DNA from 2 places in the Streptomyces sp. NPDC048442 genome. Region 2 is predicted to be linked to the other one. Evidence: riboswitches for the same ligand, from Rfam matches in the RefSeq annotation. Region 2 holds a riboswitch; the other holds the start of a gene.
What was found. A riboswitch is a leader RNA that binds a small molecule or an ion and turns the genes downstream of it on or off. The one in region 2 is predicted to bind glycine.

Region 1 (7,241 bases), on a different contig from region 2:
CGGCCATCGAGCAGGCGGAGCCGACCTCGCCCTGGCAGCCGACCTCGGCGCCGGAGATGGAGGCGTTCTCCTTGAAGAGCATGCCGATGGCGCCCGCGGCGAGGAGGAAGCGGACGACGCCGTCCTCGTCGGCGTTCGGCACGAAGTTCATGTAGAAGTGCAGGACGGCGGGGATGATGCCGGCCGCGCCGTTGGTGGGGGCGGTGACCACTCGGCCGCCGGCGGCGTTCTCCTCGTTGACGGCCATCGCGTAGAGGGTGACCCACTCCATGGCGTGTGCCTTGGGGTCGCCGTCGGCGCGCAGCTGGCGGGCCGAATTGGCGGCGCGGCGGCGGACCTTGAGGCCGCCGGGGAGGATGCCCTCGCGGGACATGCCGCGCGAGACGCAGGCCTGCATGACGCGCCAGATTTCGAGGAGGCCCTCGCGGATTTCCTCTTCGGTGCGCCAGGACTTCTCGTTCTCCAGCATGAGGGAGGAGATGGAGAGGCCGGTTTCGCGGGCGAGGCGCAGCAGTTCGTCGCCGGTGCGGAAGGGGTACTTGAGGGCCGTGTCGTCGGGGACGATCGGGTTCTCGCCCGCCACCGCGTCCTCGTCGACGACGAAGCCGCCGCCCACGGAGTAGTAGGTCTTCTCCAGGAGGGGCGCGCCCTGGGCGTCGTACGCGAAGAGGGTCATTCCGTTCGCGTGGTAGGGGAGGGAGCGGCGGCGGTGGAGGATGAGCTGGTTGGGTTCGTCGAAGTCGATCTCGTGGGCGGAGCCGATCTCCGTGCCCAGCAGGCGCAGGCGCCGGGTGGCGCGTATGCGCTCGACCTCGGCGTCGGCGGTCTCGACGTTGACGGTGCGCGGCGAGTGGCCCTCCAGGCCGAGCAGGACGGCCTTCGGGGTGCCGTGGCCGTGGCCGGTGGCGCCGAGCGAGCCGAAGAGCTCCGCCCGTACGGAAGTGGTCTGGGCGAGCAGGCCGTCCTTCTTGAGGCGTCCCACGAACATCCGGGCGGCCCGCATCGGGCCCACCGTGTGGGAGCTGGACGGGCCGATGCCGATCGAGAACAGGTCGAAGACCGAGATGGCCACAGCAAAAACTCCTCAGAAGGGTGGCGGACGCCGTTGTCCGTCGGGCAGAACAAGTGCGACAGATCAGGTGCGGGGGTGCCTCCTGCCGCGGGCCAGGTGAAAAAGAGGCCCGGGGCACGGGGCGGGGCACCGCACTCACTGTCCAGTGTGCGCGATGCCCCGTTTTTACGTATTGCTGGATTTGGAACTGCAGGTGAAGCCTACGGAACTACTTCAGTCCGGGGTAAAGCGGGTGCTTGTCGGCGAGCGCCGAGACGCGGGCCGACAGGTCCTTGACGTCGTACGAGGGCTTCAGGGCCTCCGCGATGATGTCGGCGACCTCGGTGAAGTCCTCGGCCTGGAAGCCACGGGTGGCCAGGGCCGGGGTGCCGATGCGGAGACCGGAGGTCACCATCGGCGGGCGCGGGTCGTTCGGGATGGCGTTGCGGTTGACCGTGATGCCGACCTCGTGGAGGCGGTCCTCGGCCTGCTGGCCGTCCAGCTCCGAGTTGCGCAGGTCGACGAGGACCAGGTGGACGTCCGTACCGCCGGAGAGGACGGAGACGCCGTGCTCGGTGACGTCGGACTGCACCAGGCGCTCGGCGAGGATGCGGGCGCCGTCCAGGGTGCGCTGCTGGCGCTCCTTGAACTCCTCGGAGGCCGCGACCTTGAAGGAGACGGCCTTGGCCGCGATGACGTGCTCCAGCGGGCCGCCCTGCTGACCGGGGAAGACCGCGGAGTTGATCTTCTTGGCCAGTTCGGCCGTGGAGAGGATCACGCCGCCGCGGGGGCCGCCGAGGGTCTTGTGCGTGGTGGTGGTGACCACGTGGGCGTGCGGGACCGGGTTGGGGTGCAGCCCGGCCGCGACGAGGCCCGCGAAGTGCGCCATGTCGACCATGAGGTACGCGCCGACCTCGTCCGCGATCTTGCGGAAGGCGGCGAAGTCCAGCTGGCGCGGGTAGGCGGACCAGCCGGCCACGATCAGCTTCGGCTGGGTCTCCCTGGCGAGGCGGGCGACCTCTTCCATGTCCACGACGCCGGTCTCGTCGACGTGGTACGGGACCACGTGGTAGAGCCTGCCGGAGAAGTTGATCTTCATGCCGTGGGTCAGGTGACCGCCGTGGGCCAGGCTGAGACCCATGATCGTGTCGCCCGGCTTGATCAGCGCGTGCATCGCCGCGGCGTTGGCCTGCGCGCCCGAGTGCGGCTGGACGTTCGCGTGCTCGGCACCGAACAGCGCCTTGATGCGGTCGATCGCGATCTGCTCGACGACATCGACGTGCTCGCAGCCGCCGTAGTAGCGGCGGCCCGGGTAGCCCTCGGCGTACTTGTTGGTGAGGACCGAGCCCTGGGCCTCCATGACCGCGACCGGAGCGAAGTTCTCCGAGGCGATCATTTCGAGGGTGGACTGCTGGCGGTGGAGCTCGGCGTCGACGGCTGCGGCGACGTCCGGGTCCAGCTCGTGGAGGGAGGAGTTGAGAAGCGACATCAGGCGAGTCCCTAGGGGGTTCAGGCGTTGTCAGTTGCCGGAGAGCGCGGAGTACTCGTCGGCGGAGAGCAGGTCGGCCGGCTCCTCCGTGACGCGCACCTTGAACAGCCAGCCGCCCTCGAAGGGGGCGGAGTTCACCAGCGAGGGGTCGTCCACGACGTCCTGGTTGGCCGCGACGACCTCACCGGTCACCGGGGAGTACAGGTCGCTGACGGACTTGGTCGACTCCAGCTCGCCACAGGTCTCGCCCGCGGTCACCGTGTCGCCGACCTCGGGGAGCTGGGCGTAGACGACGTCACCGAGCGCGTTGGCCGCGTACTCGGTGATGCCGACCGTCGCCACGTTCTCGGACGTCGCGAGCCACTCGTGCTCCTTGCTGTACCGCAGCTGCTGGGGGTTGCTCATGACTGAATTCTCCTGGATGCGGGGGAGTGCTGATGAACCGGGTCTTGAGAGGTGAGACAGAGGTACGCCGCCAAGCTTGCGGCGTTCGTCACTTCTGGCGCTTGTAGAACGGCAGGGCGACGACCTCGTACGGCTCGTGGCTGCCGCGGATGTCGACACCGACGCCCGCCGTGCCGGGGGCCGCGAAGGCCGCGTCGACGTACGCCATCGCGATCGGCTTGCCGAGCGTGGGGGAGGGTGCACCCGAGGTGACCTCGCCGACGACCTGACCGTCGACGACGACCTCGTAGCCGGAGCGCGGGACGCGGCGGCCCTCGGCGATCAGGCCGACGAGCTTGCGCGGCGGGGCGCTCTCGGCGCGTGCGGCGGCCGCCTCCAGGGACGTACGACCGACGAAGTCTGCTTCGTGGGAGGACTTCTCGAACTTGACGACCCTCCCGAGGCCGGCGTCGAAGGGGGTGAGCTTCGTCGTCAGCTCGTTGCCGTACAGCGGCATGCCCGCCTCCAGGCGCAGCGTGTCGCGGCAGGACAGGCCGCACGGGATGAGGCCGACGCCCGCGCCCGCCTCGGTCAGCGCCTGCCAGAGCTGCTCCGCGTGCTGCGGCTCGACGAACAGCTCGAAGCCGTCCTCGCCGGTGTAGCCGGTACGGGCGATCAGCGCCGGGACTCCGGCGACGGTGCCGGGCAGGCCCGCGTAGTACTTGAGGCCGTCCAGGTCGGCGTCCGTGACGGACTTGAGGATGCCGGGGGACTCGGGGCCCTGCACGGCGATCAGGGCGTACGCGTCGCGGTCGTCCCGTACGACGGCGTCGAAGCCCTCGGCGCGGGCGAGCAGTGCGTCCAGGACGACCTGGGCGTTGCCTGCGTTGGCGACCACCATGTACTCGGTTTCGGCGAGGCGGTAGACGATCAGGTCGTCGACGATGCCGCCGTCCTCCTGGCAGATCATCGTGTACCTGGCGCGGCCGAGGCCGACGGTGCCGATGTTGCCGACGAGGGCGAAGTTGAGGAGGTCGACGGCCTGCGGGCCGCTCACCGTGATCTCGCCCATGTGGGAGAGGTCGAAGAGCCCCGCCCTGGTGCGTACGGCGTTGTGCTCGTCGCGCTCCGACGCGTACCGCAGCGGCATGTCCCAGCCCGCGAAGTCGGTCATGGTCGCGCCGAGCGAGCGATGCAGGGCATCGAGGGCGGTCAGACGGGGTGCGTTGCTCATGACGAAAGACTCCCAGGGCATGACGACGGGGACTGTCCTCCCCATCTGTCATCGGAACCTGAGAGGTTCGCCGGGGCAACTGCGACCGGCTTGCACCTTGGGTGGGACCACCATCCGTGACGGGTGGTGATCCGCTTTTCAGATCTGCCTCGCCCGCGCGGTACGGGGCCTGAGAGATTCAAGGGAGGAGCTTGCTCCTTCGGCGTCCGGGACACTGCTGCCCCGGACTCTCCCGCGCGGATTCATGCGGCCGTTGTGAAGTTTGGGTGTGCGCAGGGGGTGCCTGGCGCGGACATCATTGCACGCCCCCTCCGGTCGGCAAATCGCTTGTCCCGCATTACCTTCTCTTTACACTTCTTGGGCAAGGGTGAGTCGTACCCACAGGGGGAGGGGTGAGGACGTTGCAGCAGTCCAGTGCATGTGCCGCTACGGCAGGCGTGGGGGCGAAGCCAGGCGTGAGGGCGGTGAGGCCCGTGCCGGTGCCGGTCGTGCGCGATCTGCGGGAGCGGGCGGGGCGGAGCCCGCGTCTGCTGATGTTCGCCGCGGGAGATGTGGTGGTGGTGTCCGGGTTGCCGGGCAGCGGGAAGTCCACCCTGATCCGCAGGGCGGTGGCGGGGGTCCGCACGATCGACTCGCAGGACGTGCGCGAGCGGTGGGAGCGGAGAATGCCGCGCGCACTGCCGTACGCCCTCTACCGCCCGCTGGTGCGGATCGCCCACTACGCCGGGCTGCGGCGGGCGCTGCGCTCGGGCGAGAGCGTGGTCGTGCACGACTGCGGTACGCAGGCGTGGGTGCGGCGCTGGCTGGCGCGCGAGGCGCGCAGGCGCGGGCGCGGGCTGCGGCTGGTGCTGCTCGACGTGACGCCGGAGGTGGCCAGGGACGGCCAGCGCGAGCGCGGACGCGGAGTCTCCGGTTACGCCTTCGCACGGCACCGGCGGGCCGTCGGCACGCTGGTCCGCGAGGCGGAGGGCGAGCGGCTGCCCGCCGGGTGCGCCTCGGCGGTGCTCCTGGACCGGGAGGCGGCCGGGGTGCTGCGGGAGATCGGCTTCGAGGCGGGCTGATCCGCGCCGGCCGGGTGTGCGGGCCCTCGCTGCCCGGGAAGCGGCCCGGCGATAGGGTCGTTGCGCAGGGTGGGAGCAGCGAGAAGGAGCGGGGTCCGTGGACATTCCGGAGACGACGGGGCAGTACGACGCGGAAGGCGTGGGCCCGGTCGCGGGCCAGGGCTCCGGCCACGGCGCGGGGCAGGGGCTGGGGCACGGTGCGGGCCAGGGGTTGGGTCACGGGCCGGGCCAGGGGCTGGGTCACGGTGCGGGCCAGGAGCTGGGGCACGGCGTAGGCCAGGAGCTCGGTCGCGGCGCGGGCCAGGAGCTGGGTCACGGCGGCGGCCAGGAGTTGGGTCACGGTGCCGGTCAGGAGCTGGGCCACGGCGCGGGCCAGGAGCTTGGTCTCGGGGCCGGGGCCGGGTGGCCGGGGAATGAGCTCGAAGAGGTGCTGGCCGCTTCCCTCGGCAGTCCCGGCACGGGCGCCCGCCTCGTCGAGACGATCGGCCGCAGCCCCCTGTGGATCCCGCTTCCGAACGGCGGCAGCCCCGGCCAGGGGCCGCTCGACCTGCCCACCACGGAGATCGACGGCCAGGCGTACGTCCCCGTCTTCAGCTCCGAGCAGCAGTTCCTGCAGTGCGTGGGCAGCCACATGTCCTTCGCCGTCGCGCCCGCCGTGGAGTTCGCCCGCGGGCTGCCGCCGCAGCTGGGCATCGTCGTGAACCCGGGCGGCAACGTCGGCGCACCGCTGCCGCCGCCCGCCGTCGCCGAGCTGTGCCGCACCGGCCGCTCCCCGCTGGACGGGCCCGCGAGCGGCGGTCGGGTGCGGCTGTTCGAGCCGGACTGGCAGGAGGAGCCGGTCGACTTCCTCGCCGCCGCCGCGGGCGAGTTCCAGCAGAGCGGCGTGGTCGTCACCGCCCGCCGTGCGCTGGCCAGCATCGAGGGCGACGACCCGGTGCTGTTCGTCGGCGTACAGCTGTCGTCGTGGGAGGGCGCGGACCGCAACGCGCCGATGGACGCGCTCGGCCGGGCGCTCGGCCGCGAGTCGGTTCCGTGGCCGGTGCACCTGCTGCTGCTCGACATGGCGCAGCAGGACCCCGTGGCCGACTGGATGCTGGAGCGCGTACGGCCCTTCTACCAACGCGAACACTGAGATCCGCCCACGGGAACCACGGGAACCACAGGGGCACCCGGGATCCGGCCACGGGAACACGGAACCCCGGTCCTTCGGGGAGACTGTCGAAACCGACACCGACGCGGTGTCACCAGTGCCGCTTAAGCTGGTTGGATGACCTCGCCACACGGGGGCGGATTGGTCGACTCGGTGGACTCGGTGGATCGAAGAGGGGCGGGACCCAGGGTGAGCGCGTCAGGCACCGCGGCGGCCGGACAGGTCGAGCACATGCTGCGCCAGGTGACGCCCGGACGGTTCGACGCGTACGAGGCACTGCTGCACGCCCTCGCGGACGGCCGGCTGTGGATGCTGCTGTGGCACGGCACCGCCGGATCCCCCGACGCCCAGTACGGGAACATGGAGGTCGACGGCTTCGGCTACGCGCCGTGCGTGACCTCCGCGCAGGAGCTCGCCGCGAGCGGCTGGAACCGGGCGTACGAAGTGGGCACCGGCGTCGACCTGGCCCGCGCCCTCTACCCCGACCGCTGGGGCATCTGGCTGAACCCGCACGCCCCGGGCGGCGGCGTCGGCATCCCCTGGCTCGATCTGCGGCGCATCGCCACAGGTCTGGGCCGGATGCCCGCGGGCCCGCTGCGGATGTCCGAACCGGCGCTGGAAATTCCGCAGTTCTACGCCCAGCTGTCCCAGAACGCCCATCGCACCCCGGCCGTCCGCGCGCTCAGCCGTGCCTGGGTGCAGCCGGCGCTGGGCGCTCCGTACCTCGCCATCGGTCTCGACCTGTACGACACCAGCCGGCAGTCGGTCGAGGCGGTGCGGGCGATGATGCAGCAGTCCATCGGTGTCGTCCCCGACGGGCTGCCGGTGTCCACGGTCGCGATGACCGACGAGCACGACCCGGTCGGCATGTG
Region 2 (7,241 bases):
CGGCAGTCGGCTGATGAGCATCGGTTCGGTGCTCAGCCTGCTGCGTGAGGAATTTCCCGAAGTCACGATCTCGAAGATCCGCTTTCTGGAGGCGGAGGGGCTGGTCGAACCGCAGCGCACGCCGTCCGGGTACCGGAAGTTCAGCCCGGCAGATGTCGAGCGGCTCGCCCAGGTGTTGCGCATGCAGCGCGACCACTACCTCCCGCTCAAGGTCATCAAGGAGCACCTCGACGCGCTGGAGCGCGGCGAGGACGTTCAGCTGCCTTCCCCCGGCGGCCCGCGCGAGCTGCTCGAAGGGGCGCCGGAGACGGCGCCCGAGCGAGTGACCGTCGCCCGCCTCGGGCGGGAGGAGCTGCTCGCCGCCGCCGAGGTGGAGGAGAGCGACCTCGTCGAGTGGGAGGCGTACGGACTCATCGCGGAGCTGTCGGAGGGCGGCTACGACGCGGAGGCCGTCACGGTCGCCAAGCTCGTGGCGGATCTGGGGCGATTCGGCCTGGAGCCGCGGCACCTGCGGGCCATGAAGGCCGCGGCGGACCGGGAGGCCGGGCTGATTGGCAATGTCGTCGCACCGCTGCGGCGGCACCGCAATCCGCAGACCAGGGCACATGCCGAGGCGACCACCAGGGAGCTCGCGGGCCTGACCGTACGACTGCATGCTGCGCTGGTTCAGACGGCGCTGAGGTCCGGTTCGAACTGAGCCGTACTTGGAGTGAACAGGAGCCCGACTACCCAAACCGGTCGGGCACGTCCTAGGGTTGCTGTGTGAACGAGCTCGACGTCGTAGGTGTCAGGGTGGAAATGCCCAACAACCAGCCGATCGTGCTCCTGCGTGAAGTGGGAGGCGACCGGTACCTTCCCATTTGGATCGGACCGGGTGAGGCCACGGCCATCGCCTTCGCCCAGCAGGGGCTGGCACCCGCCAGGCCGCTGACGCACGACCTTTTCAAGGACGTGCTCGAAGCGGTCGGCCAGGAGCTCACCGAAGTGCGGATCACTGATCTGCGGGACGGGGTCTTCTACGCCGAGCTGGTTTTCGCCAGCGGGGTGGAGGTCAGTGCGCGGCCGTCCGACGCGATAGCGCTGGCGCTGCGCACCGGGACGCCGATCTACGGCAGTGACGGGGTGCTGGACGACGCCGGGATCGCCATTCCGGACGAGCAGGAGGACGAGGTGGAGAAGTTCCGCGAGTTCCTCGACCAGATCTCGCCGGAGGACTTCGGCACCAACAGCCAGTGAGCTGCTGCCGGCCGTGAGCCGTGGCCGGTGAGCCGTGGTTCCCGGCCGGGCCTGCCGTTCCTCAGGGGATTTCAGCGCATTCAGGCAGCCTTTCCCCGATGAGAGACACGGGAAACCACTCTCAGGGTGATTATCACTCGGCATGCCGAGTGTGGCGATCGTTGACGCACCCCGGGTGACTGCCTACCGTCGACAAGGCAGGTCAAGGACGGAGGTCGGCGTGAGAATCAGCGGCGATGGTACGGCGACGGGCGGGCCGTATCCGCTCGGCAGTTCGGCCGACCCCACAGCAGGTCAGCACTCCCTCGCGGCGGCACAGGCCGCCGCGGGAGTGACCGAGTCGGTCGGGTATCGGGGGCCCACCGCGTGCGCGGCAGCCGGTATCACGTACCGGCAACTGGACTACTGGGCGCGTACCGGGCTCGTCGAGCCGAGTGTGCGGCCCGCCTACGGATCAGGGACGCAACGGCTCTACAGCTTTCGTGACGTCGTGGTCCTCAAGATCGTCAAGCGGTTCCTGGACACCGGTGTCGCGCTCCAGAACATCCGTGCCGCCGTGCAGCACCTCAGGGAGCGCGGCTTCCAGGACCTGGAGCGGATGACGCTCATGAGCGACGGGGCGACCGTCTACGAGTGTGTCTCGCCGGACGAGGTCGTCAGCCTGCTGCAGGGCGGTCAGGGGATCTTCGGGATCGCCGTGGGCGTGGTGTGGCGGGACGTGGAGACGGCCCTGTCGCAGCTGCACGGGGAACGCGTCGACACGGGCGAGACGCTCGTCGGGAACAACCCGGGTGACGAGCTGGCGCGCCGGCGGAACCGGGCCGGCTGACGCTCTTCGGCCGATTGTCAGTGGCGTAGGGCAGCATCGGTGGTGTGAGGACCGCGCCGACCATTCTGCATCTCGACATGGATGCCTTCTTCGCCGCCGCAGAGCAGGCGGCGAAACCCAGCCTGCGCGGGAAACCGGTGGTCGTGGGCGGGCTGGGGCCGCGTGGGGTGGTCGCCACCGCTTCGTACGAGGCGAGGCGCTTCGGGGTGCACTCGGCGATGCCGATGGCCCAGGCGCGCAGGCTCGCGCCGAACGCCGCCTATCTGGTGCCGCGCTTCTCGCTCTACCGGACGGTGAGCGAGCAGGTGATGGAGCTGCTGGGGCAGCTGTCGCCCCTCGTGGAGCCGCTCAGCATGGACGAGGCGTTCGTGGACCTGGAGGCGGGCGGGACGGCCGCGGACACCGCGTCCGCGCGGGAGGTCGGTGAGCGGCTGCGGAAGCGGATCAGGGCGGTCACCGGGCTGAGCGGGTCGGTGGGGCTCGCGGGCTCCAAGATGCTGGCCAAGATCGCGTCCGAGCAGGCCAAGCCGGACGGGCTGGTGCTGATAACTCCGGGGACCGAGAGAGAGCTGCTCGCGCCGATGTCGGTGCGGATCCTGCCGGGGGTGGGACCCGCGACGGGGGATCACCTGCGGCGAGCCGGGATGACGACGGTGGCGGACCTCGCGGCGGCGGGCGAGGACGAGCTCGTACGGCTGCTGGGGCGGTCACACGGGGCGTCGCTGTACCGGATGGCGCGGGGGATCGACGACCGGCCCGTGGTGGCGGAGCGGGACGCGAAGTCAGTGTCGGTCGAGGACACCTTTGACGTGGATCTGCACGACCGGGTGCGGGTGCGGTCCGAGGTGGAGCGGCTGGCCGAGCGCTGTGTGGAGCGGCTGCGGGCGGCGGGGCGGTCGGGGCGGACCGTGGTGCTCAAGGTGCGAAGGTTCGACTTCTCGACGCTGACGCGGTCGGAGACGCTGCGAGGGCCGACGGACGACACCGGGGTGGTGCGGGAGGCGGCCGCGCGGCTGCTGGAGGGTGTCGACACCACGGGCGGGGTGCGGTTGCTGGGGGTGGGGGTGACGGGGCTGGCGGACTTTACGCAGGAGGACCTTTTTGCGCAGGCGGCGCAGGTTGCCCGGGAGGAGGCGGCGGCGGCGGGGGCTGTGCCGGGGACGGGGTCTGTGGATTCGGGGCGTGCGGGAGCGGTGGACGCGGTGGGGGAGGGCGTTGCGGGCGGCATTGAGGAGGCGGGGGAGAGCGGGGCGGACGAGGCAGCCGGGGCTGGGCGTGGAGCTGGGGCCGGGGGTGGCGGGGGTGAGCCGGTTTCTGCGCGGCGGTGGCATGCGGGGCACGACGTGCGGCATGCGGAGTACGGCGCGGGGTGGGTGCAGGGGAGCGGGGTGGGGCGGGTGACGGTGCGGTTCGAGGAGCCGGGGTCGCCGGCGCCGGGACGGGTGAGGACTTTCCGGGTGGACGATCCGGAGCTGGAAGCGGCGGAGCCGTTGCCGTTGGTGGGGGTGCCGGGGGAGGACGTGGGGGTTTAGGGGCGGGACAGGGGTCTGGGGCCTTTCCCTGGTGGGGCGGCGGCATGGCTGGGTGGGGTGGTGCCGGTGGGGTGGTGGTGCGGCTGGGTGGGGTCGCGTCGGCCGAGGGCGCGGCTGGATGGGGCGGTGTCGGTGGGGGGGATGGCATGGCTGGGCGGGGCGGGGCCGGTCGGGGCGGTGGCATCGCTGGGTGGGGCGGGGCCGGTCGGGGTGGAGGTGCGGCTGGGTGGGGTCGCGCCGGCCGAGGGCGCGGCAGGATGGGGCGGTGCCGGTGGGGGGATGGCAAGGCTGGGTGGGGCGTGCCAGTAGGGAGGCGGCATCGCTGGGCAGGGCGGGGCGGGGCCGGTCGGGGCGGTGGCATGGCTGGATGGGGTGGTGCCGGTGGGGTGGTGGCATGGCTGGACGGGGCGGTGTCGGTGGGGGGCAAGGCTGGGTGGGGCGTGCCAGTAGGGAGGCGGCATCGCTGGGCAGGGCGGGGCGGGGCCGGTCGGGGTGGTGGCATGGATGGGTGGGGTGGTGCCGGTGGGGTGGTGGTTTGTGGCTGAGTGGCTGTTGGTGCGGGTGAGGTGTGTTTGTCGTTGAGCAGGGTGCGGGTGTGCACGGTGTGCAGGTGGGGGTGTGTTTGGGGGCGTGGTGGTCCGTGGGGTGGGGCGGGTGTGGGGGTAGCGGGGGACCGGGGTGGGGTGGGGGTTAGGTTTCTCCGTTGGTCAGGGTGCCGAAGTCCTGGTCGGGGGTGGTCGGGGGTGCGGAGTCCAGGCCGTAGTGGTGGTAGAGCTGGAGTTCTTGTTCGGGGGAGAGGTGGCGGCCCACGCCGAAGTCAGGGGCGTCTTTGATCAGGGACTTTTCGAAGGGGATGCGGAGGGCGTTGTCGACGAGGCTGCTGGGTTCCAGGGGGACGAAGGCGTCGCGGGAGAAGAGGCCGGTGCGGACGGCTGCCCACTCCGGGATGCCCGTGGCGTCGTCCAGGTAGACCTCGTCCACCGTTCCGATCTTGGTGCCGTTGCGGTCGAATGCTTTGCGGCCGATCAGGCTGCGCGGATCGATGTCGGTCTGCACGGTCGGTCCCTTCAACTGGTCGCAACTGCTGTGTGAACCCCGTAAAACATACGAAAGAGCAGAATTGAGAGCCTGGCCACTCGAGGGATTGAGGCGGGAGTGCGCTGGTAGGCTGGCCGTGGCTGCTGACCCCGCGCGGGAGAGTCCTCCGAGGTGGATTTCGGAGGCGCCGAAGGAGCAACTCCTCCCCGGAATCTCTCAGGCCCCTGTACCGCACGGACGAGGTCACTCTGGAAAGCAGGGCGGGTGGCGGGCACGGCGCAGGCCGGTGCGTGACCCTTCCTCACCGACGGTGAAAGTCGGAGCTCCGTACGCGGTGTTCCGGTGAAGCTCTCAGGTTGAGATGACAGAGGGGGAGGCCGTCCGGGTACCCGTGCCGTGGTGCCCCTCGCAGGTCGTGTCAGACCAGGAGGCCTTCCGCAGATGACCGCCAACCGTCGTATTGCGCTCGCAGAGCTTGAGCGTGGAATCCCCTTTGAGCAGCGCCACATCGGACCTGATGACGAAGCGCAGGCCAAGATGCTCGCGCAGGTCGGTTACGGGTCGCTCGACGAGCTGACTGCTGCCGCGGTGCCGGACGCCATCAAGAACGCCGAGGCGCTGAACCTGCCGGACGCGCGCACCGAGGCCGAGGTGCTGGCCGAGCTGCGTACGCTCGCCGACCGCAACCAGGTGCTGGCCCCGATGATCGGGCTCGGGTATTACGGGACGTTCACCCCGCCCGTCATCCTGCGGAACGTGATGGAGAACCCGGCCTGGTACACGGCCTACACGCCCTACCAGCCGGAGATTTCGCAGGGGCGCCTCGAAGCGCTGCTCAACTTCCAGACGATGGTCGCCGAGCTGACCGGGCTGCCGACGTCCGGCGCCTCGCTGCTCGACGAGGGCACTGCCGCCGCCGAGGCCATGTCGCTCGCGCGGCGGGTGGGCAAGGTCAAGAAGGGAGTGTTCCTCGTCGATGAGGAAACGCTTCCGCAGACCATTGCCGTGATTCAGACGCGCGCCGAGCCCACCGGTGTCGAGGTCGTCGTCGCCGACCTGGCGGCAGGGATTCCGGCCGAGGTCGCCGAGCGCGGTGTGTTCGGTGTGCTGCTGCAGTACCCGGGCGCCTCCGGTGTCGTACGGGACATCAAGCCGGTCATCGAGCAGGCGCACGAGCTGGGCGCCATCGTCACCGTTGCCGCGGATCTGCTGGCGCTGACGCTGCTGACCTCGCCGGGCGAGCTGGGTGCCGACATCGCCGTCGGTACGACGCAGCGGTTCGGTGTGCCGATGGGCTTCGGCGGTCCGCATGCCGGGTTCATGGCCGTACGCGAGAAGTTCGCGCGCAGCCTGCCGGGGCGGCTCGTGGGTGTGTCCGTGGACGCGGACGGCAACAAGGCATACCGGCTGGCGCTCCAGACGCGTGAGCAGCACATCCGCCGCGAGAAGGCGACCAGCAACATCTGTACGGCGCAGGTGCTGCTGGCGGTGATGGCGGGGATGTACGCCGTCTACCACGGCCCGGACGGGCTCAAGGGGATCGCGCGCCGGACCCACCGCTACGCGTCGATCCTCGCCGAGGGGCTGCGCGCCGGCGGCGTCGAGGTCGTGCACGGCGAGTACTTCGACACGCTGACCGTACGGGTGCCGGGCAAGGCCGCCGAGGTCGTCGCCGCCGCCCGTGATCACGGGGTCAATGTGCGTCTGGTCGACGCCGACCTGGTGTCCGTGGCGTGCGACGAGACCACCGCGCGGGCCCAAGTCACCGCGGTCTGGGCCGCGTTCGGCGTCGAGGGCGACATCGAGGCGCTGGACACGGCCGTCGCTGAGGCGCTGCCCGACGCGCTGCTGCGGGCCGACGAGTTCCTGGCCCACCCGGTCTTCCACCAGCACCGCTCCGAGACGGCCATGCTGCGCTACCTGCGCAAGCTCGCCGACCGTGACTACGCGCTGGACCGCGGCATGATCCCGCTCGGCTCCTGCACCATGAAGCTGAACGCGACGACCGAGATGGAGCCGGTGACCTGGCCCGAGTTCGGTGCGATCCACCCCTTCGCGCCCATCGAGCAGGCCGCCGGTTACCTGACGCTCATCCGTGAGCTGGAGGAGCGCCTCGCCGAGGTCACCGGGTACGACGCGGTGTCCATCCAGCCCAACGCCGGTTCGCAGGGCGAGCTGGCCGGACTGCTCGCCGTACGGGCGTACCACCGGGCGAACGGCGACGAGCAGCGCACCGTGTGCCTGATTCCGTCCTCCGCGCACGGTACGAACGCCGCGAGCGCGGTCATGGCCGGCATGAAGGTCGTCGTGGTGAAGACCGCGGACGACGGCGAGGTAGACGTAGAGGACCTGCGGGCCAAGATCGAGCAGTACCGGGACGAGCTGTCGGTGCTGATGATCACCTACCCGTCCACGCACGGCGTCTTCGAGGAGCACGTCGCCGACATCTGCGCGACCGTGCACGAGGCCGGCGGCCAGGTGTACGTCGACGGTGCCAACCTCAACGCGCTGGTGGGCCTCGCCAAGCCCGGCAAGTTCGGCGGCGACGTCAGCCACCTGAACCTGCACAAGACCTTCTGCATCCCGCACGGCGGCGGCGGTCCCGG

Region 1: another riboswitch for glycine. It lies ahead of gcvT (glycine cleavage system aminomethyltransferase GcvT); the one in region 2 lies ahead of gcvP (aminomethyl-transferring glycine dehydrogenase).

Annotation. Positions count from the first base shown of each region.
Region 1 is NZ_JBEZKB010000007.1:899-8,139, forward strand. Features, by position in the region: gene AB0D18_RS12805 (L-serine ammonia-lyase) at 1-1,072, opposite strand, end outside; gene glyA (serine hydroxymethyltransferase) at 1,281-2,540, opposite strand; gene gcvH (glycine cleavage system protein GcvH) at 2,571-2,945, opposite strand; gene gcvT (glycine cleavage system aminomethyltransferase GcvT) at 3,034-4,158, opposite strand; glycine riboswitch at 4,307-4,403, opposite strand; gene AB0D18_RS12825 (AAA family ATPase) at 4,692-5,219, shown strand; gene AB0D18_RS12830 (enhanced serine sensitivity protein SseB) at 5,575-6,351, shown strand; gene AB0D18_RS12835 (enhanced serine sensitivity protein SseB C-terminal domain-containing protein) at 6,559-7,241, shown strand, end outside.
Region 2 is NZ_JBEZKB010000035.1:79,475-86,715, reverse strand. Features, by position in the region: gene AB0D18_RS35890 (MerR family transcriptional regulator) at 1-697, shown strand, start outside; gene AB0D18_RS35885 (bifunctional nuclease family protein) at 763-1,236, shown strand; gene AB0D18_RS35880 (MerR family transcriptional regulator) at 1,457-2,065, shown strand; gene AB0D18_RS35875 (DNA polymerase IV) at 2,110-3,597, shown strand; gene AB0D18_RS35870 (PRC-barrel domain-containing protein) at 4,288-4,653, opposite strand; glycine riboswitch at 4,780-4,877, shown strand; gene gcvP (aminomethyl-transferring glycine dehydrogenase) at 5,077-7,241, shown strand, end outside.